Regions from separate parts of the Priestia sp. P5 genome, predicted to be linked through region 1. Evidence: riboswitches for the same ligand, from Rfam matches in the RefSeq annotation. Region 1 holds a riboswitch; each other region holds the start of a gene.
What was found. Region 1 has a riboswitch for lysine ahead of lysA (diaminopimelate decarboxylase). Riboswitches for the same ligand answer to the same signal wherever they lie in the genome.

Region 1 (10,650 bases):
CACCGTTTCAGCAATATCCAGCGGCACACCCATTTTCTTTGTTGCATCTAAATTGACTGGAATAGATGCAGCAGAAGAACAGGTAGCAATAGCGGTGATAGAAGGAGCAGCTGCATTTTTCCAAAACAGCTTAATTCCTGCTTTACCGCCAGCAATCCATGCGTATAGCGTAAAGAAACCGAAATAGTAAACGATTGCAATTAATAAATAAAGAATAAATGCTCTAGCGTACCCTTGTAAGATCTTTGGTCCAAGTTCTCCTACTACAGTAGCAAAATAGCATCCTAAACCAATGGGGGCATAGTACATCACAATTTTAACAACCTTCATCGATACTTCTTGACCCGAAGTCAGAAATTTCGCCATAGGCTGTCCTTTTTCACCAGCCATTGTTGTAGCAATACCGAAAATAACGGCAAAGACAATTAATTGTAAAATATGCTCTTTCGAAAATAACTGAACAAAATCAGGTACAGTAAATGTACCAACAAGCTGAGTTAAAAGCGTCATTTTTTCAGCTGTATTTTCACTGTCACCCATCAATTCTTTAATGGCAGAAGTATCTACATTATGTAGCGGATTGTAAAGTGATGCGCCTAAAAAGCCTAAAACGGCTGAAACAGCAGCAGTGGCGACAAACACAACGGCGATACCTAGCATAATTTTACCAAGACGTTTCATTTCGTTCATGTTTGCAATTGCCGAAGCCACACTAAAAAAGACAAGGGGAACGATAATCATGAACATTAAATTAAGAAACAAATCACCAAAGGGCTTTACGACTGCCACATCGGGCCCGATAGCATATCCTGCTATCCCGCCAATTAAAATAGCGAGAAGCAGAATAAGCGATGATCTGTACGTTTTAAATACACTTAAAACCATAGTTAGATTTCCTCCAAACAACAATAGCTTCTTTACTACGCAAGAACGGCTATCATTTGCTCATTGCATACGTAGTAACGACTGGCTTTACATCTTTACGCACCAAATCTTCGTATGTTTCTCGCTCTACAGCAAGACGAGCTTCTCCATTTTTCACAAATACAACAGCAGGGCGCGGAATACGGTTGTAATTGCTAGCCATTGAATAGTTGTAGGCACCTGTAGAGGACACTGCTAATAAATCTCCTTGATTAACGCGCGGTAAATCGATATCCCAAATAAGCATATCTCCTGATTCACAGCATTTCCCCGCAATTGATACTGTTTCATCTTTTTTATCCGTCACTCTATTAGCCAAGACAGCTTCATGTTTTGCATCATAAAGGGCAGGGCGGATATTATCGGTCATACCGCCGTCAATTCCTACGTATTTGCGTACACCCGGAATCTCCTTCGTTGAGCCAATTGTATAAAGCGTTGTACCCGCTTCTCCTACGATGCTTCTTCCAGGCTCAATCCAGACTTCTGGAAGGGTATAATTCTGTTCAGTTAACGTACGGCTTAGCTTTTCTGTCAGTGCATCTACATAATACTCAACTGGAAGAGGAGAGTCGCTTTCGGTATAACGAATACCAAAACCACCACCTACGTTTAAAACTTTTACTTCAAACTCCATTTTATCACGAATACTGAATAAGAAATCAGTTAAAATATCAATGGCGCGAGAAAAACCATCTACTTCAAAAATTTGCGAACCAATATGACAATGAATGCCTAAAAGATCGTAGTAAGGTTTTTCTAACGCAGAACTTACCGCTTTCATAGCCTGGTCATTGGAAAGACCAAATCCAAACTTGGAGTCTTCCTGTCCGGTCATAATATACTCATGTGTGTGGGCTTCAATCCCTGGAGTAACACGCAGAAGAATAGATGCTTTCTGTTTGCGCTCAGCTGCTAAGGCATGCAAAACTTCAAGTTCGGTAAAGTTATCAACAACAAAACAGCCAATATTCGCATCAAGAGCCATTTCAATTTCTTCAATCGTTTTGTTATTTCCATGAAAATGAATGCGTTCAGCTGGATATCCAGCTTCAAGAGCTGTAAATAATTCGCCTCCTGAGACCACATCTAATGACATATCAAGCTTCGTTAAAAGGCTAGCCATTTCCATACAAAGAAACGCTTTCCCTGCATAGGCGATTTGATATGAAAATCCGCTTCTTTGAAAGGCTGAATGGAAGGCCTTGCATTTCGTCTCAATTAATTCTTGATCGTAGATGTATAGAGGAGTGCCGTATTGTTTTTTCAGTTCGACCGTATCGCACTGCCCAATTTCTAAATGATTGCTGCTGTTAATTTTACTCGTTCCATGTAAGTACATAATCCGTATCCCTCCATTTAAATCATTCAACTATAACTTTGAACTTTGATGGTCAGTAGAAAAACACAAAAAAGACCCGTGAAGTGATGTTCACGCGTCTTGGTTTCATAATAATAAAGTATTATTACATTCTAGGCATCAACATCTCTTCAATAGCTCTCCACAAACCAAATGGTTTGTGACAGCTCAGCATTTATTCAATACTGAACCAGTATATGAACACAATGGATGTTTATATACTTCGGCACGAAATCCCTTTTACTTATCTTCACAGACTCCATTAGTCTCCAATAAGTGACTCTTGATTTCATGCACCTCTATTCTCAGAGAGGAAAATTATATTTAAATGTAATTCCTATTATATTTCTTTTTCCGCTGTCTAGTCAACGAAAAGTTAAGGCATAGGAATATCAAAAAAAATAAATAAGAAAGCTATGAAGCTTCCAGATAGAATCCAAGCAGCCAGTGCTGTCTTCTGATGAATGACTAAAAGTGAGAACGTGACAATATTGAAGAGAAAAGAACACAGCAGCGACCATCCATAATGATGAGTGATACTGTGATTAACATAAGCAATGAACTCAATCACAGTAAATAAAAGCGCCCACAAAAGAATCCACCACAGCCGGCCGCTTACATGCAGCGGCAGCCTTCCTAAAAAAACCGGTATAACAAACGGATAAATAATTAAGGTTATTCCAAGGGAAACCATTAGGTGATCGGGTAGAAAAAGGTGATCAATACCAACAGGGTGAAATACCCATACGCGGTGATGAAACAGCAGCACTTCATAAAGCAAATTCCCCGTGACCCAAAACAGCAAAGTAGGATAGTATTCTTGATACCTTCGCCACTTGCCAAATAGTAAACCAAGAATGATGAAAAATAATACAAATGAAGATTGCATACGCTCTCCTTAAAATAATGGTTATTTCTTTTTATTTACATATTATAGAAATTTTATTCTCTCCGCTTTTATTCAGAAACTATAATAGAAAAGCCGTAAGCAGCAGCGGTAAAGACATACTACCACTATTTATGACTGTCTTCACCCTGCTATAATCTCCGTAAAAGAACTTCTAACACTTTTGTTTACAAGATGAAAGGAGCTATATGTCAAAGTCAGCAAGACGTAAAAGTAAGCTCAAAATAGCTTCGCCTAGTATGGGACTTCTTTTTTTGCTATGCTAAAATTGCATACATATAGCATGAGAATACTAGAAGAAAGAAAAGGGTGTTTTGGTATGAAAACATACATCGTAGTTGGAGCTGGGATACTTGGAGCTTCTACAGCATATCATTTAGCAAAAGCAGGAGCAGATGTGACATTGATAGATCGCCAGGATGCTGGTCAAGCTACTGATGCAGCAGCAGGAATTGTTTGTCCATGGCTTTCGCAGCGTCGAAATAAAGCATGGTACCGCTTAGCAAAAGGCGGCGCCAAGTACTATCAAACATTAATTCAGCAATTAGAAGAAGATGGAGAAACGGATACGGGATATAAGCGAGTAGGAGCAATTAGCTTACATACTGATGAACAAAAGCTTAAAAAAATGGAAGAACGAGCATATAAGCGTCGGGAAGAAGCGCCCGAAATAGGCGAGATTACACGTTTATCCGCTAAAGAAACACAGGCTTTGTTTCCGGCTCTTTCGGAAGAATACAGTTCAGTTCATATTAGTGGAGCCGCTCGCGTCAACGGAAGAGCTCTTCGAAACGCACTTGTGAATGCAGCGAAGAAAAACGGTGCAAAAATAATAGAAGGAAACGCAGAACTACTTTATGAAAATAATCAAGTAACGGGCGTTGCTGTAAATGGACAAACCCTTCTAGCAAGTACAACAATCGTGACAGCAGGAGCGTGGGCAAGTCAATTACTAGAGCCTCTTGGAGTGAAATTTTTAGCAAGCTTTCAAAAAGCGCAAATTGTCCACTTGCATCTCCCTGATTTAGATACAAAAGACTGGCCCGTTGTGATGCCTCCAAGCGACCAATATATTCTTTCATTTGAACAAGGGCAAATTGTTATTGGAGCAACACATGAAAACGATACGGGTTATGACTTGAGAGTAACTGCTGGGGGGCTTCATGAAATTTTTTCAAAGGCCTTATCAATTGCTCCTGGCTTAACAGAAAGCACAGTCTTAGAAACAAGGGTAGGGTTTCGACCATTTACTCCAGGCTTCTTGCCAGTCATCGGGGCTCTTCCGGCTTACGAAGGAATACTAGTGGCGAATGGTCTCGGAGCTTCAGGCTTAACGTCGGGTCCTTATCTTGGTTCAGAGCTTGCTAAATTAGCACTTGAAATGGAAATGGAAATTGATCTCAGCGACTATGATGTAAGAGGAGCTATCGAGTCTTAAGCAAACAGAATGAATGAAAACAAATAGAAGTTCGCAAACTATAACTACTATATGATGAAAGGAAGTAGATTGTTTGCGAAAGATTATGATAAGTGCAGCAGCAGCTTTTTTATTTATGAGCGCGACGCCTGTATTAGCAGAAAACAATCCTCAGCCAGAAACAAAAGACGTGCAGCTGACGTCTCAGCAAAAGAAGGAATTGTCCGTGCTATACAAAGAAATGCTAGCAAAAAAGAAAGAAATACTTTCAAAATATGTCGAGTACGGCGTGCTAAGCAAAACGGAGAGTCAAAACATTTCTTCACATATGGAAAATCGCTATCAGCATATGGAGAAAAATGGTTTTGTGCCGAAGCGACACTGTCATAAAATGCATCATTCAAAGTAATTCATATTCACATAAAAAAGCGCCTTTACAGGCGTTTTTTTTATGTGAATGAATGGAAAATATCCGCTTCTTTATCTAGTAAATTCTAAAATCCTCATGTAAAATTAAGAGAATGAGAACGAGTAGGAAAGATGCTAGTGAGGGGTAGGTAAATATGAACGATGAACGAAAATAAAAAAATAGTCCGATTACATGCAGAAAATCATTCAGCTGAGGCGCTAGGAATCATATTTGCTTACAAACAAAAAGATGACCATCTTGTTTACAGTATGTATCAAGGTGAGAGTGTTCATGAGCAAAAAATACCTCTAGAAGAATGGGTCTCGTATGAGCATTTTTTCGAAGCACTAAATAAAAAGAAAAAGCTTATGTACGAGCTTCAAATAAATGATAAACGCTATGTAGTAAACTTAACCCCTTTATCTTACACAGAAAAGCCTGAAATCATGGGACATTGCGTGAATATAACTAGTTATCAGGAGAAAAAAGAACAGATTCAGCCTTTTATCTATCATAACGCAGATGCTGTTGCTGTCGTTGACTTAGAAGGTAAAACGCTTCAAGTGAACCCTGCGTTTGAGAATACATTTGGCTGGACGTTTGAAGAAATTTATCAAAAGCCTCTTCCGATTATACCTTCGTTTTTAAAGGAGCCAGTGTGCGAACTTCATAAGACCATTCAATCAGGGGAATCGAAAACGGAATTTGAGACGGTCAGACAGCATAAAGACGGTCATTTAATTAATGTAAGCGTCACACTATTCCGCGTTGAAAATATGAACGATTGGCCGCTATGCATTGCTTTTGTCTATCGAGATATAACATCACGCAAGCAGGCCGAAACGGCTTTAAAAGAAAGCGAAGAACGCTACCGAAGTTTGATTGAGTTATCACCAGAAGCGATTATCGTTCATAGTGAAGGGAAAATTGATTACATCAACCCTGCAGGAGCCAAAGCGCTGGGATACAAAAGTCCTCAAGACGTATTAGGAGCTTGTGTTTATCAGTTTGTTCACCATGATTACTATGATGTTGTAAAACAGCGAATTTATCGAATGAAAACAGAAAATAAATCTGTAGACCTACAAGAAGAAAAGTTTATTCATAAAGACGGTCATACGATTGATGCCGAAACCATTGCTTTCCCTATTCCCTATATGGGAAAGCAGGCCATTCAAGTTTTGTTTCGTGATATTACAGAACGTAAAAAAACTGAAAAATTGCTGCGTGAATCCGCTCAGCTTTCCTTAGTCGGACAGTTAGCGGCTGGTATAGCTCACGAAATTCGAAACCCTCTGACGGCGGTAAAAGGATTTATGCAGTTATTAAAAGAAACGAGCGGTCAGCCTTACTATGTAGAAATGATAAATCATGAGTTAGATAGAATTGAATTGATTACCGATGAGTTCTTGAGTCTTGCAAAGCCTCAGGCGAAAACCTACAGGGACAAACACGTCCAAGATATCTTAGAGAATACGTTAAAGCTAGCTGAGGTGCAGGGGATTACAGAGAAAATTCACGTAAAAAAAGAAATTGATCTTCATCTTCCTCTCGTATTATGCGAAGAAAATCAGTTGAAACAGGTGTTTAGCAATATATTTAAAAATGCAGTCGAATCTATGTCAAGTGGAGGAACCGTAACGATTCAACTAAAAAGATTTGATCAGGAGAACCTTGTTGTCCGGTTTAGCGACGAGGGGCCAGGCATCACGCAGGAAAGAATGCAGCATTTAGGAAAACCTTTTTATAGTACCAAAGAGAAAGGAACGGGGCTTGGACTGATGGTGTGCTATAAGATCATTCGAGAACATAGAGGAGAAATTAACTTTGTAAGTGAACTTGGAAAAGGAACTACTGTAGACATTCTTTTGCCTTTTAAAAAGTAGATTCTACTTTTATAAGCATGAAACCTTTTCAAAAGGGGAATACATGTTAGTGAACGAATAATGAGGTTAAAATAGGAGGGAATAAGATGGAACGCATTGAAACGGGAGAGATTTTTACAATTTTAGATGAAAATGATCAAGAGCAAGATATTGAAGTGCTTGGAAAAATGACGATTGAAGGGCATGATTATATTGCCGTTGCGTTTGTGGAAGAAGTTTTAATTGAAACAGAAGAAGAAATTGATGTTTTCTTTTTGAAAATTGAAGATGATGGTGAATGGTCTTCAATTGAAGATGACGAGGAGTTTGAAAAGGTATCAGCCGTATTTGAGGAAATGACATCCGCGTAAAAAGAGAGGTTAAAACTTCTCTCTTTTTTTATTTTAAATAATATAATATTTAGAATTTTTCTAAAAATATCTTGCTGAATTATTTCCCTTCATTTATGATGAATATGTAACATACCAACCGGTTAGTAAGTAAATGAAAGCGAGGGACTACCGTGTATTTTTCTTACTCTGACAAAGTAGTGAAGCTGCAAAAAGAATTGACCTCTTTTATGGAAGAGCATATTTACCCAAACGAACGGCTATACGAACAACAGCTGAATGAACAGCCGTCTAGATGGTCAGCTGTTCCTCCGATTATGGAAGAGTTAAAAGAAAAAGCAAAGCAAGCTGGATTATGGAACTTATTTTTGCCAGAAAGCGAATACGGAGCGGGTCTAACAAATGTCGAATATGCCCCCCTTTGCGAAATTATGGGCCGTTCTATTATTGGACCAGAAGCTTTTAACTGCGGAGCTCCTGACACCGGCAATATGGAAGTACTGGTTCGATACGGAACGCCCGAACAGAAAGAAAAATGGCTAAAGCCGCTGTTAAATGGAGACATTCGCTCCTGCTTTTCTATGACAGAACCAGATGTAGGTTCTTCTGATGCCACAAATATTCAGTGCAGTATTGTAAGAGAAGGCGATGAATATGTAATCAACGGAAGAAAATGGTGGTCTTCAGGTGCGGGAGATCCTCGCTGCAAAGTTGCTATTGTCATGGGGAAAAGCGATTTTACCGCATCTAAATATGAACAGCAGTCTATGATTCTAGTTCCATTAAATACTCCAGGAGTTAAAATTGAACGCATGCTGCCAGTCTTTGGATACGACCACGCTCCTCATGGACATGCTGAAATTCATTATGACAATGTGCGTGTGCCAGCATCTAATATGCTTTTAGGCGAAGGAAAAGGGTTTGCTATTGCTCAAGGCAGATTAGGGCCTGGACGTATTCATCACTGCATGCGTCTAATAGGAGCAGCAGAAAGAGCGCTTGAAGAATTATGTAAGCGTATTCAAATCCGTTCTACGTTTAATAAGTTGCTTTCCCAGCAAGGGGTTATTCAAGAATGGGTGGCAGAATCGCGTATTGAAATTGAGCAAGCGCGCTTATTAACATTAAAAGCTGCTTATATGATGGACACAGTTGGAAATAAAAAAGCGCGGAAAGAAATTGCCATGATTAAAGTAATGGCTCCTGTTATGGCTTTAAAAGTCATTGATCGCGCCATTCAAGCATTTGGAGCAGCAGGGGTTTCAGAAGACACGCCGCTTGCGGCACTTTGGGCAAATGCCCGCACTTTGCGCCTTGCTGATGGTCCAGACGAAGTGCACAAAGCACAGCTTGCAAGACTTGAGCTAAAATCCTATCAAGAACAGGAGGCAACCTATGCACATAAAGGATTTGTTTGATTTAACTGGAAAAACAGCTATTATTACCGGAGGAGGCAGAGGATTAGGAGAACAAATGGCAGAAGGGCTTGCAGAGGCAGGGGCAAATATTGTTCTATGTTCAAGAAAAAAAGAAGCTTGTCAGCAAGTGGCTGATCGATTGGCCACCATGGGCGTAAAAACTCTCGCTTTAGCATGCGACATCAGTCAGCCTGAAGATATTAAAAATGTCGTGCATGAAACAATTAAAACATTTGGACGTATTGATATTTTAATTAATAACAGCGGAGCTACGTGGGGTGCTCCAGTTGAAGAAATGCCTCTTGAAGCATGGGAAAAAGTGATAAATATTAATGTGACGGGCACGTTTTTAATGTCCCAAGAAGCTGGAAAAGAAATGATTAAACAAAAAGCTGGTAAGATTATTAACATTGCTTCAATTGCAGGTCTTGGAGGAACGGATCCACAGTACATGGATACAATCGGGTACAACACCAGTAAAGGAGCGGTCATTACGTTCACGAAAGATTTAGCTGTCAAATGGGGACAGCATAATATTCAAGTTAATGCGATTGCGCCGGGATTTTTTCCTACTAAAATGTCAGGTGCGATTATGGAACAAGGAAAAGATTATTTTCTAAGTCAAACCCCTTTAAAACGCTTTGGCTCCGAAGCTGATTTAAAAGGAGCGGCTGTTTTTCTTGCTTCTGCAGCGTCTAATTATATTACGGGCGATATTCTGACAGTAGACGGTGGAGTTCATGCTATGTGAATAAGAAAGGAGTAACTTGATGGAAGACGTTAAAAAATGGTTTACACCTTATCCAGAAGCCTACACTCATGACATTCACATCGAAGATATTTCACTATTTGATATGCTGAAAGAAACAGCCGAACGTTATCCTGCTCACACAGCCACGCGCATGTATCAGCATACGTTAACGTACCAAGAGCTGTACCACTCAGTTCGCGTATTTGCAGGAGCACTGCAGAAAAAAGGAATTAAAAAAGGAGATCGTGTAGCAATTATGCTGCCAAACTGTCCGCAATATATAATAAGCTATTTCGGCATTGTAGCGGCGGGCGGCATTGTTACTCAGGTCAACCCTATGCTTGTCGAGCAAGAGCTAGAACATATTTTACACGATTCCGGGGCAAAAAAAATAATTCTACTCGATGATTTTTATACGAGACTTCAAGAGATAAGAAACCGTGTTGATATAGAAGAAGCGATAACTGTCAGCTTGCAAAAACCTTTTGTTCCTACATCACCAGACCTTTCCTTCCTAGATTTTTTAACCATAAAACATGAATTTCATCAGCCGGTTATCCATCCAGCACACGATATTGCTGTTCTTCAGTATACGGGAGGAACGACCGGACCATCTAAAGGTGCGATGCTTACACATACAAATATTTACACAAACGCAGTTCAATCATACGAAATATTTAAACATGATATTGAATTAGGAAAAGAAAAATGCTTAACCGTTATTCCATTGTTTCACGTATTTGGCATGACTTCCTGTATGCATTTATCGATTCTTTGCGGAAATGAAATATTGCTATTGCCGCGTTTTGATTTGGAAGAAGTACTAAATACAATAAAAAAAGAGCAGCCTAGTATTTTTCCTGGCGTGCCAACTATGTATGTTGCTATTACAAATCATCCGCAGGCAGAAGAATACAACATCGAAAGTATTCGCATCTGCAACAGCGGCAGTGCGCCGATGCCTGTTGAGCTGATGAAAGAGTTCGAACGAAAAACGGGCGCTAAAGTGTTAGAAGGGTACGGCTTATCAGAAGCATCCCCCGTGACGCATTGCAACCTACCGTTTTGTGAACGAAAGCCAGGTACAGTCGGACTTGGGGTTCCGCAGACTGCTTATAAAATTGTTGATGTGGCTACAGGAACAAAAGAACTGCCAAGAGGAGAGCTTGGAGAAATAGTAATTAAAGGCCCTCAAGTTATGAAGGGCTATTGGAATCAGCCTGAAGAGACGGCTCACGCGCTTAGAAAC
Region 2 (10,650 bases), 220 kb from region 1:
GCCGCGTCTAACGGGCAAGACTTCGGTATGAAAGATACGGACCGAATTTTAGCGAAGTATGAAATTAATACAACCGAAACCCTGCTCATCTTCACAAACAAAGGGAATTATTTATATATGCCAGTGCACGAACTTCCTGATATCAGGTGGAAAGACATGGGGCAGCATATCATGAACATTGTTCCAATTGATAAAGAAGAGCAAATTGTACAGGCGATACCGGTAAAAGAATTTAAAGAAAATCAGTATCTGCTTTTCTTTACGAAAAATGGTATGGTCAAAAAATCAGAATTACTTCAATATAAAGCACAGCGCTACTCCAAAGCTCTTGTCGCCGTTAATTTAAAAGGTGATGATGAAGTAGTCGATGTATATCAAACGGATGGTAAAAAACAAGTGTTTATTGCCACTCGCTCTGGCTACGGACTGCGTTTCCGGGAAGAAGAAATCAATATTGTAGGAACTCGCGCTTCTGGTGTGAAAGGAATTAACTTAAAAGACGATGATTATGTTGTAAGCGGCGTTATCTTCGATGAAGATGAAGCTCTATCAACTGAATTATTTATCGCCACGCAGCGAGGAGCTGTGAAAAAGACAAAAATTACTGAGTTTGAAGAATCATCACGAGCAAAACGAGGGCTAGTGATGGTCCGAGAACTAAAATCTAATCCGCATCAAATTGCAAAAGTAAAAGCAATCTCTAAAGAACATTATATGATAGTGGAATCATCTAAAGGTCAAATCGAGCAGGTTGATCCGTCTACAATGCGAGCTAGCGACCGATACAGCAACGGTTCGTTCGTATTGGACCAAAGCGAAGCTGGCAATTTAGTTGATGTGTGGCTGGAAGAAAAATAACAAAAAAAGTAGTAAAGTTTTTAAAGCTTTACTACTTTTTTTGTTCAATATTTTTAAATTAAACTATGTTCTAAATAAACAATATAAAAGAATTACCCTACTCCTCATCCCAAATAAACATAATACACCTCCTACACAAGCACCTAAGAAACTTTTGAATGTTCCAATTGTCCTAAACATATATATAAAAGAACAACTAGGAGGTGTTATACATGAACTATTTTATTCACGTAACTCCTAAGACTAAACTTTTTGTTCGGGACATTGGAAAAGGGGAAGCCGTTCTTTTCCTTCATGGATGGCCTGTTAACGCTAAAATGTACGAATATCAATTTACAACATTGCCGGCCCGAGGTATTCGATGTATCGCTCCTGATCTTCGAGGATTCGGAAAATCAGATGCGCCTTTCACGGGCTATTCTTATAATCAATTAGCGGATGATATTCGCATGTTAGTAGAAAGACTGGGACTTAAAAATTATACGCTCGTAGGCTTTTCTATGGGGGGAGCCATTGCCATACGATATATGAGTAGACACTTAGGATATGGCGTGAAGAAGTTAATTTTATTAGGGGCAGCGGCTCCAAGCTTTATTCAAAAAACTGATTTTCCATATGGACTTCCAGCTGAAGAAGTAAATACAATTATTCAAAATACGTATAGAGATCGTCCTAACATGCTTGAAGACTTTGGGAAAAAATTTTTTAATCAGCCTACCAGCGCAGCTTTTAGAGGATGGTTTCAAGATTTAGGTTTAGAGGCATCTGGCCATGGAACGATTAAAACTGCGGTGTCTTTACGAGACGAAGACTTGCGGGAAGATTTGAGTCAAATTTTCGCTGAGACATATATATTACACGGAAAAAAAGATCAAATTTGTCCATTTGATCTTGCAAAAGTTATGAATCGTCATATTTCATTTTCTACACTTCTTTCATTTGAAAATAGTGGACACGGTCTTTTTTATGATGAACGTGAGAAAGTAAATGACACCCTTATTGAACTCATCAATAAAAGCTCAGCCGATAAGTAAGGATACACATTTAAAACCGAATTGGCAGCCAAATAAAAAAAGTAGAAAACCAGCACCTAACGTAATGAGGCGAAAAAGCTTAGGCGTGATAAATTTTCTTGTAAAATGAATGCTGCTCGCAATATTTAAATTCCAAAGAAGGATGCCAAAGATAATAAAGAAACTGTGAAAAAAGACAGATAACCACGTTTGACTTTGGAGGCTTTCGCTTAAGCTTGACCCGAATACACCAAACCAAAACACAATATTTAAAGGGTTCATAAGAGCAATAAAAAAACCTGTAAAAAACGACTTATCTTTTTTAACAGAAGGGTTATTTACATCTACTGAAAAGGAACGAGAGACAGCTTGCTTCATACTTTGAAAGCCAACAAATGTGAGCATGACAAAACCCGTTGCATACAGGACAACCGTAACAGCCTGCATTTGAACAAAAGGCGTTAACCCTATTAAAATGAGAAGCATAAATAAGATATCGGCCGTCATGCCCCCTAAACCAACTAGCCAAGAAGCCCAAAATCCTTTTGTCAGACCTCTTTTAATCATCTCTATATTGATTGGACCTACCGGTGCTGCGAGACTAACACCTAGAATTATTTGTTTTATAGCAATCAAAAACCACTCCAAAAACACAGCCTCCTTTCTAACTTGTCCAACAGTAGCTTATATATATATAGATTAGAGTTTTATAATTTAGAAGCGGGATTTAGTTAAAAATACTCATAAACTTTCTTTTTTTTAATACACATGTAACGTTGAGTTCCATAAGGAGGGTTTTAATGGCATCAAAAATGCTTTTTCGAGCTAATGAGATTTTAGAGTCAACGCATGTCCCGTTCTGGGGAAAAGATGCTTTTCAATATTTCCAAAGCGATATATTATCAGAAGAAAATCCATTTCCTTGTATATTAGGGGTAGAAGGCTTTAAAAAAGATTTACTGCGTTTTTCATTTGTGACTACTCCTTATAACTACCAAGATATTAGGAATGCAGCGTCGGCACTTAGAGAATACATAGATACGTTTAAGACCATAGGTCGCTATACATCCTTTGTGTTATTCTTTAAGCCTGAACATAAAGAACGTTCAATGGAAGAGTATGAAACGATGTTTTGGGATACGCTGACGTTTCTTCATCAAATTGATCAAAAGAAATGGCCGCAAGACATTCCAAGAGACCCAAAAGATGCATTATGGGAATTTTGCTTTCACGGAGAACCTATTTTTGTCGTCTGTAATACGCCTGCTCATTCTTTACGTAAAAGCCGTAAGAGCAGAGGATTTATGATTACATTTCAGCCGCGGTGGGTGTTTGAAGGTATGACAGGGGATTCAAAAATAGGGAAGCATGTACAAAAAGTCGTCCGCGATCGCTTAAAAACATATGATGACGTAGCAGCTCACCCTGAGTTAGGCTGGTATGGACAGCAGGAAAACAGAGAGTGGAAGCAATATTTTTTACACGATAATAATAACCATACTACCGGACAATGTCCGTTTAAATTAAAAAGGAGTGAGCAGCATGGACGTAAAAAAAGCCTCTATTAAAAAAGGAGTTGGCGGAAAGTTTGAAGAAGTAATTAAAGAGCTGCTTCCGGCGTATACTGGATACGTTGAAGTGCAGCATGACATTGCTTTTCAAACGCACCCGACTCATACGCATCCAACTGATGAAATTCTTCATATCCTTGAAGGATCTATTTACTTTACAGTTGAACGTGATACGGTTCTATGTCAGGCAGGAGATCGAATACATTTACCGAAACAAACGGTTCATTCGTCAAAAGCTGGTCCTGATGGGTGCACATACGTTATTTCCATTTTAAAATAAAGACGAAAGAAGATGATGCTTATGCTACGTTCCCGGCCAGTGCTGCTGCTTATCGATGTGCAAGAAGGATTTTATTCACCACAGTGGGGGGAAAGAAATAATCTAGAGGCAGAAAAACATATGCTGACGCTACTGCAAGCATGGAGGCGCCAAAATTATCCTGTCATTCACGTACAGCATGCTTCGGAAAATCCAGATTCTCCTTTACACCCAAGTTCGAAGGGGTTTCAATTCAAGGAAGGATTTGGTCCACAAGAAGATGAATACTTAATTCGCAAACACGTGAACAGCTGCTTCATTGGAACAGAGCTAGACAGTTATTTAAAAGCAAATGGCTATGATACGCTTATCTTAATAGGACTAACTACTAATCACTGCGTCTCTACGACTGCCCGCATGGCTGGAAATCTAGGGTACAGGACGTACGTTGTAAACGATGCAACAGCTTGCTTTGATTGTATGTCCTACGATGGAAAGACAAGGCTTCCTGCAGAAGATGTACATACATTCGCACTGTCTTCTTTGCATGAGGAATTTGCAACGGTCGTTTCTACAAAAGAGACACTTCAAGTTCTTCAAACCTTTCAATATGCTCAAAATCATAACTGATGTGCATGTGCACATCGGTTTTTTTATGTAGATTATGTTTATTAAAAGAAGTAAAATAAAGATAATTCTATACTATAAGGAGTTTGTACATATGATCATTCGTTATGCTAAAGAAGAAGATTTACCTATGCTTGTTGAAATTTATAATCAGTCCGTTCAAAAAAGTGCTGCTACTTTTGACTTAACGCCTGTAACGGTAGAACAAAGAAGGGGCTGGTTTAATAATCATATTAGCAATGAACTTTTTCCGCTTATTGTTGCGGAAAAAGATGGGGTAGTAGCGGGCTATGCTTCGCTTTCTTCTTATCGAGATAAAGAAGCGTACATTCAAACGGTAGAGCTATCGATTTATATTGATAAAAATCAGCAGGGGTATGGCATTGGAAAACAGCTTATGAAGCGAATTTTGGAATTGGCTAAAGAACTCAACCATCACGTTGTCATTTCAGGGATTACAAAAGGGAATGATATCAGTATCAAAATGCATGAGCAATTTAATTTTACATTTTGCGGAGAATTTAAAGAAGTAGGCTGGAAATTCGATCAGTGGCAAGATGTGCTTTTTTATCAGCTTATTTTATAAGATGTATGACACCTTTACACATTGTAACGTTTTAGTTTCATGTGTAAAGGTTATTAAAATAATAAGTCATTTTATTATTTTAATACGAAAGGTGTTAGCTATCATGAATACACATTTTCAATATCAGCATATAAGAGCTATTCCAAAAAGATGGTCCAAAAAAGAACTGCATATCCAGCTGAATAGAATCAAACACAATTCTGAACTATCTACTATAACAGCAGATCCGCTTTTTCATCTGTTACAATGTACTCGTTCGGGCCTTCAAACTAAGCAAGAAATCATAGACTACATCCAAAGCATTCCTACTCATCAACTTCCATCTTTTGTAACCCATTTAAGCAGGTTAATTCAGCATATTTATTATATAGAAGCTGCTGATTACTGCAATCGTAATCGTCCCCTCAAAGGTTATATGCTTGTTATGAAAAAACAGCCCGCCTATATATCTCTACATTTTGCTGATCAGATCACATAAAAAAAGCTCTCTATTCAAAAGAATAGAGAGCTTTTTTTATTCGTATTTTTTCACTGTTACTTGACATTCTTTTAACGGAATAAGTTTTGACTTTTTCGTCCATTTGTATCCTAACCAAACAATTAAGAATAAAGGAAGTCCGATATAAGAAACAAGTACACCGTACCAGTCAATCGAATCACCCATAAACGCCGAATAGTTTTGACCTAAAATAACAACAGCACATAAAATAAAGGCAAAGATAGGACCAAACGGGAAAAGTTTTGCATGATATGGAAGTTCACTCAAAGCATGACCTTGGGCAACAAAAGCTCTTCTAAAACGATAGTGGCTGATTGCAATTCCTAACCAAGCAATAAAACCAGACATACCAGAAGCGTTAAGTAACCATGTGTATACCGCACCGTCTCCAAAAAATGAAGCACCAAATGCAAGTGTACCGACAAGTGCCGTTGCGATTAAGGCATTAACTGGAACGCCTCGTTTATTCACTTTTGCTAAGAACCTTGGTGCTTTTCCATCTTTCGCTAAGTTCCACAGCATACGCGTAGAAGCATACATACCTGAGTTACCAGCAGATAAAACGGCTGTTAAAATAACGGCATTGATAGCCGATGCCGCAAACGCCAGACCTGCTCGTTCGAATATTAGAGTAAACGGACTTACCCGCACATCATCGCTTGCTAATGAATCCGCTGTGTATGGAATAAGCATTCCAATAACAAAAATAGCTAAAATATAAAATAACAAGATGCGCCAGAAGACTTGTTTAACTGCGCGAGGAACCGTTTTTTCCGGATCTTCACTTTCTCCAGCCGCGACCCCAAGCAACTCTGTTCCTTGGAATGAAAAACCAGCAGCCATAAAAATACCTAAGACAGTAAAGAATCCACCGTGAATCGGTCCATCACCAAGCGTGAAGTTTTTAAAACCTGGCGCTTCATTGTTAAAGATACCAAAAATCATCATAATACCAATAACTAAAAAGATGATAACCGTTACTACTTTAATTAATGAAAACCAAAATTCAGATTCGCCAAATCCTTTTACAGAAAGGTAGTTAAGCCCAAACATAATTAATAAAAACAGGGCACTCCATAAAATAGAAGAAGAGTTCGGGAACCAAAATTTCATAATAAGGGCTCCAGCAGATAATTCAGCTGCAATTGTAATAGCCCAGTTGTACCAATAGTTCCAGCCGAGAGCGAAACCAAAGGATGGATCTACAAATCGAGACGCATACGTACTAAACGAACCAGCTTCAGGCATATAAGCTGCGAGCTCCGCCAGGCTGGTCATCAAAAAGTAAACCATGACACCAATAATAGCGTAAGCTAAAAGCGCTCCCCCAGGTCCTGCTGTGTGAATTGCTCCACCACTTGCTAGGAATAAGCCGGTTCCGATGGCTCCTCCTAATGAAATCATCGTTAAGTGGCGAGATTTCAACCCACGTTTTAATTCTTGCTGCTCTTGCATAGATAAATACTCCTTTCGAATGTACGGAAAGAGACGGGATAACATAAAAAAAGCCCGCAGTATATGTGCGCGCTTTTAAATCTGAAAACCGCGTCAACCTTCCGTGAAGATAGCTCTTCACATCACTCGCATGATGTGACAGTTCTGTTCCTGTTCGGAGACAGCCCCAGCTTAAATCAACCGAGAAGTGATCTAAACTTCGGCAATTTTTCCTTTCAAGCAACATCCTCAATGTTCTCTGCATTTCCGTTACTTTACTATTAAAAACTGCGACCTCTACCTCATCGATTAGGATGAGGGTTTTTTATATTCATTTGACATAAAAGAAGTATAACAAATACTAAAACGATTGTCATTATAAAAAATAGATTCAGAAAATAGAAACATCTTTGAAATCTCTCGAATCTATTTTGTTACATATGGTATAATGAGTGTTGTCATAATACTACATAAATATCCGAACGTACCACAGGGGGAGCCGACGTGCTGAGAGTGAACAAATTGTTCAGACCCTTAGAACCTGTTAGTTAACGCTAGCGTAGGAATGTGGGAATAGTAGCATATATTTGCTTACTCCTGTGTAAACCGTTTGATATGAATGATTCAAAAACAGGAGTGAGAAACGTGAATAAAGCATTACCTTTACAGGCTAAAATTGAAATAGCTATTTTTGCAGCATTGGCTTTTTTAATTGATCTTTTACCTTCTATAAAAATTGCAATAGGCGTAAGCATTTCGTTCTCTATGGTTCCTATTTTTATTATGTGCTTTCGATGGGGAGTCAAAGGAGGAGCTTTATCCGGATTTTTATGGGGAATATTGCAATTAGCTTTAGGAAATGCATATATTTTAACCCCATTGCAAGCTTTTATAGAGTATATTATCGCTGTTACCTTTATTGGATTTGGCGGGATTTTCTCTAGTTCTATTAAAGGATACTTAGCTAATAATCAAAGATCAAAAGCTTTCTTTTTTATTATCTTATCTTTAATTATAGGAAGTTTTGCTCGTTATTTTTGCCATTTCATTGCAGGCTTAATATTTTGGGGATTTGCTGCCCCAAAAGGAATGCCTATTCTATGGTATTCTTTCTCGATAAACGGGATTTCGATGATTGGGTCGTTGCTATCATGTCTAATTATCCTTTCACTATTAATCCCATCGGCATCAAGAATGATTGTAACTAAATCACACTCATAATAAAAAAGGCTAAATCTACCAAGGTTTAGTCTTTTTTTTGTCATTTGTCACCTTTGTTTACACGAAAATGTGTCAGGTTTGATAACATAGTTAGTGAAATATTCAAAAAACTGTTTTATGATAATCACCATATTCAAACGAGATAAGGGATTGATAGCATGCTACAGAAATGGATCACGAGCATAGGTTTAGATATTGGAACAAGCACAACAAAGCTGGTTGTAAGCAAGCTGTTAATAGCAAATCAACAAAATCAGTTTACGCTGCCAGGCTGTCAAATTATTGATCGTCGCGTAACGTATGCAAGTTCTATCTATACCACCCCTATGCTAAACGATGTTGAAATCGATGTTCAAAGATTAACGGTACTACTAGAACAAGAGTATAAGAATGCAGGAATCTCCTTAGATCAAGTGGAGGCAGGTGCTGTGATCATTACAGGAGAAACGGCTAGAAAGCAAAATGCAGAAAGTATCGTTCACTATCTAGCCGAACATGCTGGGGATTTTGTTGTTGCAACAGCCGGCGCTGACTTGGAAGGAATATTAGCAGCAAAAGGATCGGGAGCAATCGAACGTTCTGCTGAAACAAATGCAGTAATTGCCAATATTGATGTAGGAGGAGGCACTGCTAACATCGCTTTATGTCAAAATGGAAAAGTGATAGAAACGTTCACACTGCATGTAGGTGGGAGATTAATTCGGCTGAATTCAGACGGTGCTGTAACCTACATTTCACCTTATTTAACTGAATTTTTAAAAAATAATTCTTTAACACTACGAGAAGGTGAAAAAGCAACATTTGAAAAGCTTTCGTCTATCTGTCAATTACTAGCTGAAGAAACCGTGAAATATGTAAAAGTGCTGAATCAAAATTCCACGCTGCTTGTTTCTCCTCATACAAGATCTTCTATACACCCCGAAACGATCATGGTTTCAGGAGGAGTAGGAGCAATGATGGAGAAGCAAAAGCCAAAAACCGTGAAAGAAGTGGCCATACATGGAGACATTGGTCCGCTTCTAGCATATCATTTTCAATCCATCCAAATATCTCAAGCCGCTGAGACAACGCGCGCTACTGTAATTGGTGCTGGTATGCAAAATACAGAAGTTAGCGGATCAACCGTATACATTGGGTCGAAGCGGCTGCCGCTAAAAAATATTCCGATTATAGAGATACCCGTTCAGCAAGAAGAGACGTGGAATCCGCAGCTGTTTCAAGAAAGAGCTCGGGCGTCATGTATGCAGGCTTCAACTATTTTCAGTGCAGAAGATCCCCCCGCTGCTATTGCTTTATCTCATTTTCCTTACTGCAGCTATAAGATGCTTCAAGAATTAGCAAAAGTAATAAGCGCTGAATTTATTGCTTGTTTTAAGGGAGCTAAGTGCCTCGTTGTTCTATGCGAACAAGATATTGCAAAAGCCTTAGGACAAGCATTAGCTAAACAGAGCAAAGAGTTAGAAATTATTTGTTTAGATCAAATTGATTTTACACACGGAGATTACATTGATCTAGGGTTACCAGTAGCTGGAGAGGCGATCTCCGTTTCCGTTAAAACGCTCGCTTTTTCATCATAATCTATTAAATATCTAAGGAGGAAAAGATGTTTAAAACTACACGATTGTTAGGAGAAACATTTTCATTTTATAGCTTAAAAGAAATTATGGCCAAAGCAAACGAAGAGCGTTCTGGAGATCAGCTAGCGGGAGTTAGCGCTGAATCAATGAAAGAACGAATGGCAGCAAAGCAAGTTCTAGCGGATATCACACTTGCTGATATTCGAAATTACCCGCTGCTCAGCGCAGATGAAGACAACGTCTCGGCATTAATCGAAAGTCAGATTGATTCATCGGTTTACGACATTATTAAAAATTGGACAGTAGGAGGTTTAAGAGAATACATTTTATCCGATCAGCATAGCGGAGAAGACCTTCTTGCACTTAGCAAAGGGTTAAGCAGCGAAATGATTGCGGCAGCTACTAAAATCATGTCCAATTTAGATTTAATTCAAGGAGCTGCCAAGATAGAAGTGCAAACTAGTTGTCAAACGACTATCGGCCAAAAAGGAGTATTGGCTTCTCGAGCCCAGCCTAATCATCCTTCAGATAACTTAAAGGGAATGAGAGCATCTCTATATGAAGCGTTAAGCTATGGAATTGGAGATGCGGTTATCGGAATTAACCCTGTTATTGACACAACGGATAATATCTACGCGCTTTTGAATGAAACAAAAAATATAATCAATGAATGGGCAATCCCAACTCAAAACTGTGTGTTGTCACATGTGACGAGTCAGATGAGAGCAATTGAAAAAGGAGCATCTGCTGACTTGATTTTTCAAAGTTTGGCAGGCACAGAAGCCGGTAATGATTCATTTGGAATTTCACTGTCTATGCTTGATGAAGCGACAGCGCTAATTCATGAAAAAGGGACGGCAAAAGGTCCGAACCGCTGGTATTTCGAAACAGGACAAGGTTCTGAACTGTCATCGGAAGCTCACTATAATATTGATCAAGTAACGCTTGAAGCTAGATGTTACGGCTTAGCTCGTCACTATAAGCCTTTCTTAGTTAATACGGTTG
Region 3 (10,650 bases), 2.2 Mb from region 1:
ATAAGGAAGCAAAAGTCATTTAATAAGTCAAAAGTCAAAACAATGGGGGTATTGCAATGGGACGCAAAGTGTTAGTTCTAGGAGAAGCACGTGATGGGGGATTACGAAACGTATCGTTTGAAGCGATTTCTGCAGCATCTACTGTAGCAGACGGTGGAGAAATTGTTGCAGCGTTAGTAGGAAAGAACGTAAAAGCTTTAAGTGAAGAGCTTATTGCGTACGGAGCGAATAAAGTTGTTGTGACGGAGCATGAAGATTTAGCTGCTTATACATCGGATGGTTACGCTCAGGCGTTATTAGCCATCATTGAAAGTGAACAGCCTGAAGCTATCGTATTTGGCCATACGGCTCTTGGCAAAGACCTAGCGCCAAAACTGGCAGCTCGCTTAGACAAAGGACTTATCTCCGATGTGACGGATGTAGAAGTTGGAGGGGATCAAGTAGTCTTCACCCGCCCAATTTATTCTGGTAAAGCATTTGAAAAGAAAATCATGACCGATGCTTTTACGTTTGTCACGATTCGTCCAAATAATATTTCACCGCTTGCAAAAGACGATGGACGTACAGGTGATGTAGAGGATTTAAATGTTGAAATCAAAAACCTGCGTACAGTTGTAAAAGAAGTTGTACGTAAAGCAACGCAAGGGGTTGATTTATCCGAGGCAAAAGTCGTGATTGCAGGGGGGCGAGGTGTAAAAAGCACGGAAGGTTTTGGACCTCTCCAGGAACTAGCGGACGTATTAAATGGAGCTGTTGGGGCATCTCGCGGAGCATGCGATGCAGATTACTGCGACTATTCCCTTCAGATCGGTCAGACGGGCAAAGTAGTCACACCAGATTTATACATTGCCTGCGGAATCTCGGGAGCTATTCAGCATTTGGCCGGCATGTCAAACTCAAAAATTATTGTTGCCATTAACAAAGATCCTGAGGCGAATATTTTTAAAGTAGCTGATTACGGAATCGTGGGAGATTTATTTGAAGTGGTGCCTCTGCTAACGGAGGAATTTAAAAAGCTGAAAGTACAGTCTGCGTAAATAGTAAAAGAGGCTAGGACAAACGTATTTTTGTTGAAGGAAGATCCGAACGATTAATCGTTCGGATTTTTTCATGGACGTAGTTGCTTTTAGCTGGTGATTGGAGGGCAAGGCGAAGACTCCTGCGGGAAAAGCGGAATAGATGAGACCCCGCAGGAGCGTAAGCGACGAGGAGGCTCATCGGCCGCCCGCGGAAAGCGAAGTCTTGCACGGAAATCAACAGCGGTGGAACAAGTGATTTGTACGAGCTTATTTATCCAATCTGTTCGCTTTTAGATTCGGTTGATTTAGTTAGGTCTCAATCTCTTTTATTACGTAGAAAACGAAATTTTCTACGTATGTTTTTATGTAAATTGTACAAACTAGAGCGGAGAATAAACAGTATAAATGTAAGCAAAAAGTTAGCAAACCTTATTTGAAGGTGATATACTGTGAGTAGAATTTGGATATTGCATATATTTAGGAGGAATTAAAATGGCTATTGCACATGCTACAGATAAAAACTTTACAGATGAAATTAAATCAGGCCTAGTGCTTGTTGACTTTTGGGCACCATGGTGTGGCCCTTGTAAAATGATTGCTCCAGTTCTTGAAGAAATCGATGGCGAACTTAACGATAAAGTTAAAATCGTGAAAGTAGACGTTGATGAAAACCAAGAAACGGCTGGAAAATTTGGTGTTATGAGTATCCCAACTTTAGTATTATTTAAAGATGGAGAGAAAGTTGACCAAGTAGTTGGTTTCCAACCAAAAGAAGCATTAACAGAATTAATTAATAAACACGCGTAAGTCAAAACCTAGCTCAGGCTAGGTTTTTTCTTTTTCTCCACTTTTTCTCTTTTGGGAATACTTTTATTTAGCGAATATGCGTTCGTTTGTTTTATACTAGATGTAGGGAACACCGTCATAAATCCGGCTTATGTGCATGTATTGTAAAGCAGGAAAGAATGTAGGTTACGCTTCATAAGCGAATGTATAGATGGACAGAGTAAGAGAAGAGGAAGGAGAAAAATATGAACGATTATTTAAAAGAAAAGCTGGCTATTTTACCGGATCAGCCCGGCTGCTACTTGATGAAAGATAAATATGGAACGGTCATTTACGTAGGAAAAGCAAAAGTATTAAAAAATCGAGTGCGCTCCTACTTTACCGGATCTCATGACGGAAAGACGCTTCGACTTGTAAACGACATTGTCGATTTTGAGTATATCGTCACATCTTCTAATTTAGAAGCGCTTATTTTAGAAATGAATTTAATTAAAAAGCATGATCCAAAATACAATATCATGCTTAAAGATGATAAGGGTTATCCCTTTATTAAGATTACAGCTGAAAAACAGCCCCGACTTGTCATTACAAGAAAAATAAAAAAAGATAAAGGGAAATACTTCGGTCCTTATCCTAACGTTCAAGCTGCAAATGAAACAAAGCGGCTTCTTGATCGCATTTATCCATTAAGAAAGTGCTCTACCATGCCAGACAGACCTTGTTTGTATTACCATATCGGGCAATGTCTAGCTCCTTGCGTAAAAGAAGTAAAAGAAGAGCAAAACAAACAAATTATTGAAAATATCACGCGGTTTTTAAATGGTGGATATGAGCATGTCAAAACAGAGTTAACTGAAAAAATGTTAAAAGCTTCAGAAGAACTTGACTTTGAACGAGCTAAAGAATATCGAGATCAAATTGCCCATATTGAAGCGACAATGGAAAAGCAAAAAGTAACGTTTAATGATTTTGTTAATCGAGATGTATTTGGCTATTCTTATGACAAAGGCTGGATGTGTGTTCAAGTTTTCTTTATTCGTCAAGGGAAATTAATTGAGCGAGAAGTTTCTATGTTTCCTTTTTATAAAGAGCCAGAAGAAGATTTCTTAACTTTTATCGGTCAGTTTTATGCTAAAAATATTAAGCCAAAAGAAGTGCTGGTTCCAGCAACGATTGATGCAGAGTTGGCTGAAAAATTAGTAGAAGTAGAGGTTCAGCATCCAAAGCGAGGCAAAAAGAAAGAATTAGTAGAACTTGCGTGTAAAAATGCAAAAATTGCGCTCGGTGAAAAATTCTATTTAATTGAACGAGATGAAGAGCGCACGGTTGGCGCAGTTGAACGGTTAGGAGAAGAGCTTGGAATTGCAGCTCCTTACCGCATTGAAGCATTTGATAACTCAAATATTCAAGGGACAGATCCCGTTTCTGCGATGATTGTTTTTGTTGATGGGAAACCAGAAAAGAAAGAGTATCGCAAATATAAAATTAAGACCGTACAGGGACCAGATGACTACAGTTCCATGAGAGAAGTCGTTCGCAGACGGTATTCCAGAGCGTTAAAAGAAGGTCTTCCGCTTCCGGATTTAATTGTTGTAGATGGAGGCAAAGGGCATTTAGCTGCAGTACAGGACGTTCTTGAAAATGAATTGGGACTTTTAGTGCCTACAGCAGGTCTTGTCAAAGATGATAAGCACAGAACCTCCAACCTGATGATTGGTGAGCCTCCTCAAATCATACCGCTCGAACGCAATAGTCAAGAATTTTATTTGCTTCAGCGAATTCAAGATGAAGTTCACCGCTTTGCGATTACCTTCCACCGTCAAGTGCGCTCTAAGTCCGCTTTTCAGTCAGTTCTGGACGACATTTCGGGAGTGGGAGAAAAGCGTAAAAAAGCTTTATTGAAGCATTTTGGTTCGGTGAAAAAATTGAAAGAAGCAACGGTTGAAGATATTCGGAATTCTGGGGTTCCTCAAAACATTGCTGAAAAAATTTATGAAACATTGCAAAAATAGTCTTGAAATAATAGAAAATATTTGATAAGCTATTAACTAATTTCATACGACACTTCATCAAATGAAGTGAAGATAGAGGTGCAAATTTAATCAGTACGTATCAGGAAGGGTATGAGCCCTTATGAATGATGCGGAAAGGGAAATTTGCCGAAGTGAACATTACCTCATAGTAATGATTGCTGGTTCTGCGTTGAATAAACGTAGGATTGTCAAGATGTAGATTCTTGGAGAGCTATCTCACGGCAGTGGACGGTTATGTTTTATAATTTTCGTTCGTTAAGCAATGAGAGCTCATCTCATTGCTTTTTTTATTGTCTGAGTAAAAAAATTTAGCTTCTCATCATCCTGCATATGCAAATTTATTGAAAAGGAATGAACAAAATTATGGCATTAATCGTTCAAAAATTTGGTGGAACATCTGTTGGTTCTGTTGAACGTATTCAACATGTAGCAAACCGTGTTATTCAAGAAGCAGAGCGCGGTAACCAAGTAGTTGTTGTTGTATCGGCAATGGGCAAAACTACAGATGCACTGGTGAAATTAGCAAGTGATATTACGGACAGTCCAAGCAAACGCGAAATGGATATGCTTCTTACAACTGGAGAACAAGTAACGATTTCCCTGTTAACAATGGCTCTTCAATGCAAAGGGCATGAAGCAACTTCGCTAACAGGTTGGCAAGCTGGTATCCGGACGGAAGCAGTTCACAGCAATGCACGAATCCAGCACATTGACACGACTCGTATCCAAAGCCAATTAGATAGAGGTCGAATCGTAGTAGTAGCTGGATTCCAAGGCTGTTCAGAAGATGGAAGCATTACAACATTAGGTCGAGGCGGCTCTGACACGACGGCAGTAGCTCTTGCCGCAGCATTAAAAGCTGCAAAATGTGATATTTATACAGACGTAACAGGAGTATTTACGACAGATCCGCGCTATGTAGAAGATGCTCGTAAGCTTCAATCTATTTCATATGACGAAATGTTAGAATTAGCTAATTTGGGAGCAGGGGTGCTGCATCCGCGCGCTGTTGAGTTTGCAAAAAATTATCAGGTACCGCTAGAAGTGCGTTCAAGCTTAGAAAACGAGAATGGAACGATTGTTGAGGAGGAAGTTTCAATGGAACAAAACTTAGTCGTAAGAGGAATTGCGTTTGAAGATAATATTTCACGAGTGACAATTGAAGGGTTAAACAACGAGTTGCAAACTCTTTCTACTATTTTTACAGCATTAGCAAAAGAACAGTTAAATGTAGATATTATTATTCAAAACGTAACGGCTAATAATCGTCTCTCTATCTCATTTTCTATTAAAACCGTAGACGTAGATGCCGCTCTTGCCGTCTTAAAAGAGTATAAATCTACTTTAGGATATACGCGTATTGAACATGAAAGCGGTCTGGCTAAAGTATCGATTGTCGGCTCCGGCATGATTTCTAATCCAGGCGTTGCAGCGGAAATGTTTGAAGTGCTGGCAGGAGAGAAAATTGAAGTGAAGATGGTCAGCACGTCTGAAATCAAAGTATCTACAGTTGTACCGCACGCTGATATGGTAAAAGCTGTTGAGACGCTTCACGTAGCATTTGAATTAGAAGAGCAGCAGGCAGTGCAAGTATAAAGAAAAGAAAAAGACGTGGTATCTCCACGTCTTTTATATATACATATTTCCTATTTTTTATAACGCTCCGCACGCGTTTCGGTAGGTAAGATATCTTTTCGGTCCCACTGCACGGAAATCAGCACTTTTCCGTTCTTTTCTTTATGTGTTAAGTAGGCTTCTGTTAGGCAGTTGTTTTGACGCTGAATCTGTTCAGCCACAAATCCTGACTCAAGATGAAACGAACAAGTTTCCTGCTGAAATCTTTTGCTGACCACATCACCTGATAACTCAAGCTCTAGTGAATATTTATCTTTTTTTGCAAGCGTCAGTGTTCCCCAGGAAGCTGCTTTAAAAAAAGCGACGATTTCATCCATTGTATTTAACGGGTATTTCCGCGCAAGGTGTTTTCCTGCCCAGTATGAAATGGTATTCGTTTCGTCTCCAAGAAGCTCTGGAATTAACACGTCACGCAAAAGGCTGTATCCGAAATATGAAACGTGATCAAGAGCTCTCTCTGTTTCAGCTGTGACATTAGGTTCTGATGTTTCCATCGTCTCTTCAAGTTCTTGCTGTGATTCTGTTTGTAAATTGCTCATGCTTTCCCCTCTTTCTTTACTACTATTATATACAAATCTAAAAAACCTCTCACGCATTTTTTTAATAAAATGTAAGAGGATCTTTATTATGGTAAAAAGAGTTAGATGTAAAGATGAAAAATCCATAATATACCTTTTAAAAGGGTACTTTTACCTGTGTAAATGTTTTGTGAACTTGTTTACAATAAAAGTATAAAGTAAACGCTTACTTATTTGTGGCAAGCAATATTATAATAGAAAGAAAAAATCTGTAACATCAATATAGTAAGCGTTAACAAATATAAAATTTTATAAATTTATATTTTATAGAAGATTTAAACATCTTGCCTTGACGCTCTTAATCGATGGGAGTAAAATTAACCTGTCACATACTTTATTAGGAAATGCAAAGGTTTTCATTTCCTGTATTCACGATTAATCTATTTGTCTAGTGGGAGTAAGAAAGTTCTTCACAAACTATGTTCATTTAACTAAGGGGGGTCTACGCAGATGGCGGCAAACAGAGAGTTTCAATATCGGAGAATCCATTCATTACTTGGGGTAATACCAATCGGGATTTTCTTAACACAGCATTTAGTTGTGAATCATTTCGCGACAAAGGGAGAAGAATCATTTAATCAAGCAGCTCACTTCATGGAGAGCTTACCTTTCCGCTATGCTCTAGAAATTTTCATTATTTTCTTACCAATCGTTTTTCACGCAATATACGGTCTTTACATCGCATTCACTGCTAAAACAAACGTTAACAACTATGGGTTTTTCCGTAACTGGATGTTTATCCTTCAGCGTGTTTCAGGTGTAATCACACTTATCTTCATCACATGGCACGTATGGGAAACCAGAATACAAGCTGCGCTTGGAAAAGAAGTAGATTTTCAAATGATGGAACGAATTTTAAGCAACCCGGCAATGCTTGCATTCTACATAGTTGGTGTTGTATCTACGATCTTCCACTTTGCAAACGGTCTATGGTCATTTGGAGTTAGCTGGGGGTTAACTGTAACACCACGTTCTCAAAGAATTTCAACTTATGTGACATTAGCAATCTTCTTAGCACTTACATTTGTAGGTGTTCGTACATTATTCGCATTTGCATAAAATTAAGGTTTTGAAGGAGTGGGGTTCCGATGAGTAACGGAAAAATCATCGTAGTCGGTGGCGGTTTAGCTGGCTTGATGGCAACAATAAAAATTGCTGAGTCTGGCAAGCAAGTAGATTTATTTTCACTAGTTCCGGTAAAAAGATCTCACTCAGTTTGCGCGCAAGGTGGAATCAACGGAGCCGTAAATACGAAAGGTGAAGGGGATTCACCATGGGAACACTTTGATGACACAGTGTACGGCGGAGACTTTTTAGCCAACCAGCCACCTGTAAAAGCAATGTGTGAAGCAGCTCCTGGTATTATTCACTTACTTGACCGCATGGGTGTTATGTTTAACCGTACTCCTGAGGGTTTGTTAGACTTCAGACGATTTGGCGGGACGCAGCATCACCGTACGGCTTTTGCTGGAGCAACAACGGGTCAACAATTATTGTACGCATTAGATGAGCAGGTTCGTCGCTATGAAGTTGCCGGACTTGTGACAAAGTACGAAGGATGGGAATTCTTAGGTGCTGTTCTTGACGATGAGCGCAGCTGTCGCGGAATTTCTGCACAGAATTTAAAATCAATGGAAATTAAAACGTTCCCAGCTGACGCGGTCATTATGGCTACAGGTGGACCTGGAATTGTTTTTGGAAAATCGACGAACTCAGTTATTAATACAGGTTCAGCAGCATCTATCGTGTATCAGCAAGGTGCATACTATTCAAACGGAGAGTTTATTCAAATTCATCCAACTGCTATCCCAGGAGATGATAAGCTTCGTCTTATGAGTGAATCTGCTCGTGGAGAAGGCGGACGCGTTTGGACATATAAAGACGGTAAACCTTGGTATTTCTTAGAGGAAAAATATCCTGCATACGGTAACTTAGTACCTCGTGATATTGCAACTCGTGAAATTTTTGACGTCTGCGTAGCGCAGAAGTTAGGAATTAACGGAGAGAACATGGTTTATCTGGACCTTTCACATAAAGATCCAAAAGAGTTAGACATTAAACTTGGAGGTATCATCGAAATCTACGAAAAATTCATGGGCGATGATCCGCGCAAGGTACCAATGAAAATTTTCCCAGCCGTACACTATTCAATGGGCGGTTTATGGGTGGATTACGATCAAATGACAAATATTCCTGGCTTATTCGCAGCTGGTGAGTGTGATTATTCACAGCACGGAGCGAACCGTTTAGGAGCAAACTCATTATTATCAGCTATTTATGGTGGTATGGTTGCCGGTCCTAAAGCGGTTGAATACATCAATGGTTTGGAAAAAAGCGCAGATGCTATTTCTTCAAGCGTATATGATCGTCATGTGAAAGAAGAAGAAGAAAAATGGAACAATATCATGAATCTTCAAGGTACAGAAAATGCATACGTTCTTCATAAAGAGCTAGGGGAATGGATGACTGACAACGTGACAGTCGTACGATACAATGACAAACTGTTAAAAACAGATGAAAAGATTCAAGAATTAATTGAACGCTATGATCGTATTAACATTAATGACACGGCTAAATGGAGTAATCAAGCGGCAACATTTACTCGTCAGCTTCAAAACATGCTTCAGCTTTCACGTGTTGTAACGCTAGGAGCTTACAATCGTAACGAAAGTCGCGGTGCTCATTATAAGCCGGATTTCCCAGATCGTAACGATGAAGAATTCTTAAAAACAACAATGGCATCTTTTGTCGATAAGAAAACGGCTCCTTCTTTCCATTATGAAGAGGTTGACGTATCGTTAATCAAACCGCGTAAGCGCGACTACACAAAGAAAAAAGATGAAAAACCAAAAAAACAACAAGAGGGGGTTCGTTAATCAATGAGTGAACAACAAACAGTCCAAAAGACAGTGCGCTTCATTATTACACGTCAAGATTCAGCTGAATCTGCTCCTTACAATCAGGAGTTTGAAATTCCGTATCGTCCGAATATGAACGTTATTTCAGCACTGATGGAAATCAGACGTAACCCTGTTGATGCTTCAGGTAAAGAGGTTGCTCCGATAAACTGGGAAATGAACTGTTTAGAGGAAGTATGTGGAGCCTGTTCAATGGTCATCAACGGTAAACCTCGTCAGTCATGTACAGCTCTTGTTGATAAATTAGAACAGCCAATTCGCTTACAGCCAATGAAAACATTTCCTGTGGTTCGTGATTTGCAAGTGGACCGCAGCCGTATGTTTGATTCACTAAAAAAAGTAAAAGCCTGGGTTCCAATCGATGGCACATACGATTTAGGTCCAGGACCGCGTATGCCTGAAAAGAAACGTCAGTGGGCGTATGAGTTATCCAAATGTATGACATGTGGCGTTTGCTTGGAAGCTTGTCCAAATGTAAACGATAAGTCAAACTTCATCGGTCCAGCACCGCTTTCTCAAGTTCGCTTGTTTAATGCCCATCCAACCGGTGCGTTAAATAAAGGAGAACGTTTAGAGACGATTATGGGTGATGGAGGACTAGCGAACTGCGGGAACTCTCAAAACTGCGTTCAATCATGCCCAAAAGGAATTCCATTGACTACTTCAATCGCAGCTTTGAACCGCGATACAACAATTCAAGCATTCAGAAGTTTCTTTGGTAGCGATCAAGTATAATCACTCAAAACCTCTCCAAGCGGAGAGGTTTTATTTTGTCTATGACGAACGGAGGAAATACAGATGAATAATATTTCGTATATTGAAGACATGGATCATTGGAAAGAGTCATTTTCATTTAAGCAGGAGATCAAGGTAAGATTTTCTGAAACAGATATGTTTGGACATTTAAATAATACGGTCCCTTTTGTTTATTTTGAACAAATACGTACGGAATTCTTTCACCATATTGGCTTTATGCAAAAGTGGACGAGTGAGCATGAGGGAACGATACCGGTGGTGGCTGATTTGCAGTGCGATTATGTCAAACAAGTGTATTTTGGCAACGTGCTATCTGTTTTTGTAAAAGCTCATAGAATTGGACGTTCGTCGGTTGATTTACACTATATGATTCAAAATGAGCAAAGAGAGGTTGTACTCACGGGGAGAGGAACAATGGTGCAAATTTCTAAAGAAACAGGAAAAAGCGTGCCTTGGGATGAAGAGATGAAAAGGTGTTTATCAACTATATGAAAATGGCTTGAAGGCTCTTTCTTCAGGCTTTTTTCTTTTTTAAAGGTAAAAAAGAGTTTTTTACATATTTTTTCTAAAACTAGTAACCGCGTAGGCATACCGCACATAAGATATGTTGACTAAATTTACACCCATCCGATAGTTCAACTCAGGATCAGGCAAGGAGGGTTACATTGAAAGAAAAAGAGTTTCAACCTAAACCGCTACTTACAAAGCGTGAACGAGAAGTATTCGAGCTTTTAGTACAGGACAAAACAACAAAAGAAATCGCGAGTGAACTATTCATTAGCGAAAAAACAGTTCGAAATCATATTTCTAATGCGATGCAAAAGCTTGGAGTCAAGGGGCGTTCTCAAGCAGTCGTAGAACTCCTTCGAATGGGAGAACTTGAACTATAACATGAGCTGGCTTTCTTCTTAGAAAGCCAGCTTTT

Region 2: linked by a shared signal. The riboswitch ahead of MMB69_RS11885 (amino acid permease) and the one ahead of lysA (diaminopimelate decarboxylase) in region 1 are both predicted to bind lysine.
Region 3: linked by a shared signal. The riboswitch ahead of MMB69_RS00880 (aspartate kinase) and the one ahead of lysA (diaminopimelate decarboxylase) in region 1 are both predicted to bind lysine.

The regions. Positions count from the first base shown of each region.
Region 1 is NZ_JAKWFJ010000001.1:2,410,663-2,421,312, reverse strand. It holds gene MMB69_RS13010 (dicarboxylate/amino acid:cation symporter) at 1-885, opposite strand, end outside; gene lysA (diaminopimelate decarboxylase) at 938-2,266, opposite strand; lysine riboswitch at 2,412-2,594, opposite strand; gene MMB69_RS13000 (CBO0543 family protein) at 2,661-3,173, opposite strand; gene MMB69_RS12995 (NAD(P)/FAD-dependent oxidoreductase) at 3,511-4,629, shown strand; gene MMB69_RS12990 (YckD family protein) at 4,703-5,017, shown strand; gene MMB69_RS12985 (PAS domain-containing sensor histidine kinase) at 5,179-6,903, shown strand; gene MMB69_RS12980 (DUF1292 domain-containing protein) at 6,990-7,253, shown strand; gene MMB69_RS12975 (acyl-CoA dehydrogenase) at 7,406-8,650, shown strand; gene MMB69_RS12970 (SDR family oxidoreductase) at 8,628-9,401, shown strand; gene MMB69_RS12965 (long-chain-fatty-acid--CoA ligase) at 9,421-10,650, shown strand, end outside.
Region 2 is NZ_JAKWFJ010000001.1:2,189,715-2,200,364, forward strand. It holds gene parC (DNA topoisomerase IV subunit A) at 1-858, shown strand, start outside; gene MMB69_RS11850 (alpha/beta fold hydrolase) at 1,071-1,892, shown strand; gene MMB69_RS11855 (LysE family transporter) at 1,878-2,519, opposite strand; gene MMB69_RS11860 (YqcI/YcgG family protein) at 2,672-3,439, shown strand; gene MMB69_RS11865 (cupin domain-containing protein) at 3,414-3,722, shown strand; gene MMB69_RS11870 (cysteine hydrolase family protein) at 3,744-4,331, shown strand; gene MMB69_RS11875 (GNAT family N-acetyltransferase) at 4,423-4,914, shown strand; gene MMB69_RS11880 (hypothetical protein) at 5,018-5,392, shown strand; gene MMB69_RS11885 (amino acid permease) at 5,429-6,868, opposite strand; lysine riboswitch at 6,971-7,155, opposite strand; TPP riboswitch at 7,330-7,430, shown strand; gene thiT (energy-coupled thiamine transporter ThiT) at 7,463-8,068, shown strand; gene MMB69_RS11895 (ethanolamine ammonia-lyase reactivating factor EutA) at 8,227-9,645, shown strand; gene MMB69_RS11900 (ethanolamine ammonia-lyase subunit EutB) at 9,672-10,650, shown strand, end outside.
Region 3 is NZ_JAKWFJ010000001.1:174,275-184,924, forward strand. It holds gene MMB69_RS00855 (electron transfer flavoprotein subunit beta/FixA family protein) at 1-23, shown strand, start outside; gene MMB69_RS00860 (electron transfer flavoprotein subunit alpha/FixB family protein) at 57-1,037, shown strand; gene MMB69_RS00865 (hypothetical protein) at 1,134-1,313, shown strand; gene trxA (thioredoxin) at 1,512-1,826, shown strand; gene uvrC (excinuclease ABC subunit UvrC) at 2,051-3,817, shown strand; lysine riboswitch at 3,883-4,060, shown strand; gene MMB69_RS00880 (aspartate kinase) at 4,202-5,434, shown strand; gene MMB69_RS00885 (YslB family protein) at 5,485-6,012, opposite strand; gene MMB69_RS00890 (succinate dehydrogenase cytochrome b558 subunit) at 6,502-7,110, shown strand; gene sdhA (succinate dehydrogenase flavoprotein subunit) at 7,140-8,927, shown strand; gene sdhB (succinate dehydrogenase iron-sulfur subunit) at 8,931-9,704, shown strand; gene MMB69_RS00905 (acyl-CoA thioesterase) at 9,768-10,217, shown strand; gene gerE (spore germination transcription factor GerE) at 10,391-10,615, shown strand.